DNA from 2 places in the Paenibacillus sp. FSL W7-1332 genome. Region 2 is predicted to be linked to the other one. Evidence: riboswitches for the same ligand, from Rfam matches in the RefSeq annotation. Region 2 holds a riboswitch; the other holds the start of a gene.
The links. Region 2 has a riboswitch for FMN ahead of MKX98_RS07160 (DMT family transporter). Riboswitches for the same ligand answer to the same signal wherever they lie in the genome.
Positions count from the first base shown of each region.

Region 1 (2,202 bases), 920 kb from region 2:
TTCCAGTAAAATGGAGGCAATCCCCTTCTGCCCCAGCTTCACCAGTGCAGCCTTCAGATCCACACGCGGTCCTGGCCCGCAGGGGATAACCTGAACTCCTTGCTCTTCCAGCATGGACCGCTTCTTCTCATCCGCCTGCTCCATCGTCAAGACCCATGTCGGTGCCAAACCGTCTGTCACGACATGGCTGTCGAGCGGGATTCGTAAGCTGGAATCCACAATGATCCTAACCGGATGCAAGCCTTCCACGCCAAGTCTTGTCGTCAGGCTTGGATTATCCGCGATTACGGTAGACACGCCTACCATGATACCCTGGTGACGATGACGCAGCGTATGCACAAGCTCTCTTGCTTCCTCATTGGATATCCACTTGCTATCACCGGTTTTCGAAGCGATCTTGCCGTCCAGCGTGCTGGCTGTCTTTAACGTTACGAAAGGCTGACCCGTCGTAATGAATTTAATGAAGGTTTCGTTCAAGCGAAGAGCACGTTCCTTAAGGACACCGATCTCAACCCGGATTCCCGCTGCGCGCAGCATTTGGATCCCATTGCCCGCAACAAGAGGATTGGGGTCCTCGCAAGCAACAACCACTCGCTGAACACCTTCGGCAATCAGCCTCTCGCTGCATGGCGGCGTCGTACCGTAGTGACTGCAGGGCTCCAGTGTCACGTACACCGTACTACCCGCTGCTTTGCTGCCAGCCATATTCAGGGCATGAATTTCAGCGTGCGGTGTTCCGCGCTCCAGATGTGTTCCCACCCCTGCAAGCGCGCCATCCTTAACGACGACACAGCCCACAACCGGATTAATCCCGGTTTGGCCCTGAGCACGTTCAGCCAGGTCCAGCGCAAGTGACATATAGAATTCATCGTTGACGATATCCATGCTAAACATGCCCCTTTCTCAACGTTCACACAAAAAAGCCCTGCCAAAGATTCGGGGAATCCTTAACAGGGCTTGATGGAAGTTAATAATCGACACACTAAATAACCGTTATGATCGCAGGTTTTGCCTATAACAAACGATTCAAATCCGTTACCGACGACATCAAATCATCGCAAGCACAGGTTAGAATTGCATGTGAAAACCTGCACATAACGCATATCGCGTTGTGTGCACAGACACAAATAGCACATGTTGCTTATGTGTCTTTCACTCCTTCTCCCATCCAGACTATACTGTCGGTCCCGGATTTTCACCAGGTCCACCGCATACGGTGTGTTACAACACACGCATATCCGGGTCACGGACTAAGACGCAGCCATCTGCTTTCTAAAGCTCAATCACTGCGTTCATCACCGCCGGTAGGGAATTTCACCCTGCCCCGAAGGATTAAACATATGAAATTGTTTGATCTTATCAAGAATCTTATCACCACCTTTTGAAAATTGCAAGAAAAACAACTAACTTTTTTAAAGTTTATAACTTAATGACAATATGTGTATTGAATGTAGAAGGAGAATCCTCCCCCAAGGGAGAACAGTTAAATAGGATAAACACAGGAACTAGATACAGTTGAAAAGGAGCACGCAACGATGAAAACATCGCTGGACATTGTCGTCCGTCCTACGGAGATCGACGTCAACGGACATGTAAACAACGCCAAATACCTGGAATATCTGGAGTGGGGCCGTGAGGAATGGTACGAAGCAGGAAATCTTCAATATGACCTATTGAAACGGCTCGGTGTCCAGACCGTTACCGTCAATATCAATATTAATTATCGCAAGGAGTGCGGCCAGGGCGAACGGCTGACGATCGTGACCGAACCGCAGATTATGGGTCGTACGAGTTATGTGCTGATTCAGACGATATACAACGAACAGGGAGAGCTGTGCGCGGATGCCGCCGTTACCAGTGTGGCGATGGATGTACATACTCGAAAAAGCCGGCCTGTTCCGGAGGAGCTCCGCCAATTATTCCCTGACCCTGCCTAACCCCTCCCCGGAATATTAAAAACAGGCTCACCCTTATGAGTGAGCCTGTCCTGACCAGAAGCTAATGGTTACGCTTCGTATACTTCTACTTTTTCCATTTTGTCGCGGCCTTTGAATGCATCCACATACTCCATGCCCTCTACAACTTTACCGAACACCGTATGTTGTCCGTCCAAATGCGGCTGCGGCTCGTAGCATACATAGAACTGGCTTCCGCCCGTGTTGCGGCCGGCATGCGCCATGGCCAAGCTTCCACGCTCATGCT
Region 1 is NZ_CP150209.1:2,606,504-2,608,705, reverse strand. Features, by position in the region: gene ribD (bifunctional diaminohydroxyphosphoribosylaminopyrimidine deaminase/5-amino-6-(5-phosphoribosylamino)uracil reductase RibD) at 1-885, opposite strand, end outside; FMN riboswitch at 1,153-1,336, opposite strand; gene MKX98_RS11470 (thioesterase family protein) at 1,536-1,937, shown strand; gene MKX98_RS11465 (peptidylprolyl isomerase) at 2,006-2,202, opposite strand, start outside.
Region 1: it holds a riboswitch for FMN, as region 2 does, so the genes downstream of both, ribD (bifunctional diaminohydroxyphosphoribosylaminopyrimidine deaminase/5-amino-6-(5-phosphoribosylamino)uracil reductase RibD) here and MKX98_RS07160 (DMT family transporter) in region 2, are expected to answer to the same signal.

Region 2 (2,202 bases):
GCCAGTATTGAATTCAAAGATCAGGCATCCATCCCTGCTTGGGCGGCTGCCCATATTGCCAGTCTTACGGAGCAAGGCATCCTGCGGGGTGACAACCATGGTCATTTCGGTGCACTCGATTCGGTTACCCGTGCGCAAGCGGCACTTGTTCTGAAACGTACTTTGGCAGCATTGAACTTTATGAACTAAGCGAAGCAGGAATCCATTAGAAATTATAAGACCGTCCTTAAGGTTGCTGAAACCTTAAGGACATTTTTTTTATAACAATGTAAATTGCGAGCGGTTAAAGAGAAGTGCGCTGGTATCCGATAATATCCGTAAGTGTTAGATTAACGATGGGATAAGGATGTGGGTTCATGCGCATTGCGTCTGCATATACATACTGGAGTCAGGTGAAACGGATGGACGCCGAATCAGCCCAAGGCGGATTTGAACAGCTGCTCCAGAAGAGCAAGGAGGAAGAAGAGAATAAGGGAAAGCTGGTAACCGTAAGGGAAAACGGTTATTTGCGTCAGTATATGGTTCAACCGGATGGGAGCAAAATGCTGTTAAGCGAGACGAAGCAGTACGAGAGTGAATCCGCCGGCAGTTCAACAGATCTATCGATGTCGTTGCCTCAAACAGGCGGAATGAGTCATAATACCAAGGACGCTCTCGATCTGTTATGTCTTCAGGCTGGTGCGGTCGGTACCCGTTCCAGCTACAAGATATTCGATATTACCTAAAATGAATAAATACCAAAAAATCATACTGGTAACAAATCGATACTTGCTGTATAATTCTCAGTAAGTCTTGGTTGAACGTGAGATTTTTCATTGTATTCAAGTCTAATTTCACTTATTTTGAAAATAGATGTATTTACATGAAAGAATTCATGTTATAATTTCAATATATCAACTAAGCTCATAGGAATTATCGGTTAATTAGTGAGTGTGAATGCATTACAAAATAAAACATGAATATGGATCTTCGGGGTAAGGTGAAATTCCTAACCGGCGGTGATGCTTCGTTCCGGCGTGAACGAAACTCAGCCCGCGACTCGCTGCGTTCTGGTGTGAATCTGATCGCAGCGACTGACTTGGTGCAATTCCAAGGCCGACGGTAAAGTCCGGATGGGAGAAGATCAAAGATGAGTTTGCCGTGGATGCGAAATTTTCCATTCGGGCGCAGGCTTATTTGATCAGCCCCCGTTTACGTCGACATATGTCGATGACGGGGGCTTTCTGCTAGTAAGACCTCCGTATTCAAGACAGGAGAGGGCAAGATGAGTAATATTAATACTGGAGTCAAGGTGAAACCCTATGGTTCCGACACACAGGCAAGTCGACGTTTTAAGGGAGGGTTCTGGCTCGTCGTTTTGGGAGCCGCCCTGTGGGGCGTAGACCCCTTATTCCGGGTCATTCTGCTTAAGAATCTGACTTCGGCACAGATCGTTTTGCTTGAACATATCATTATTTCCCTGATTGCAATTCCTGTATTGTGGAAGAACCGGGAGGAACTAAAAGGCCTTGGCTGGAATCATGTAGGTGCTCTGCTGTTTATATCCTGGGGCGGCTCGGCATTGGCTACCGTATTGTTCACGATGGGGCTATCGAGCGGCAATCTGAATGCCGTCCTGCTGCTTCAGAAGCTGCAGCCGCTGTTTGCCATCATTCTGGCCAGCCTGCTTCTGAAAGAGAAGCTTCCGCGCCATTTCGGGATACTGCTCACCATCGCGTTGGCGGGCACGTATTTACTGACCTTCGGTTTAACCTTGCCGATTGGCCATTGGAATGAGTTTATTCAAGTTGGCAGTCTCTTGTCCTTAGGCGCAGCAGCGCTGTGGGGCGGTTCAACCGTCATGGGGCGCCTGATGGTAGGCAAACTGAAATACGAGACGGTAACCTCGCTGCGCTTCGTGCTTGCCCTGCCGCTCCTGACCGTCATCACGTGGAGCGAGGGTGCAGCATGGAATATGCCGGCCTGGAATACCGGGGCCTTTGCCTTGGTATCGCTGAACCTGATCGGTCAGGCATTACTGCCGGGTCTCCTGAGCTTGCTGGTTTATTATAAAGGATTAACCACGACCAAAGCCTCCGTGGCAACACTCGCGGAATTGAGTTTTCCCATGGTGGGCGTGCTCATCAACTGGATCGTATTCCAGCAGATCGTGACAGGTCCTCAGCTTCTGGGATTCCTGCTGATCTGGGTCGTACTGTTTAT
Region 2 is NZ_CP150209.1:1,683,297-1,685,498, forward strand. Features, by position in the region: gene MKX98_RS07150 (choice-of-anchor I family protein) at 1-189, shown strand, start outside; gene MKX98_RS07155 (hypothetical protein) at 357-725, shown strand; FMN riboswitch at 962-1,128, shown strand; gene MKX98_RS07160 (DMT family transporter) at 1,265-2,202, shown strand, end outside.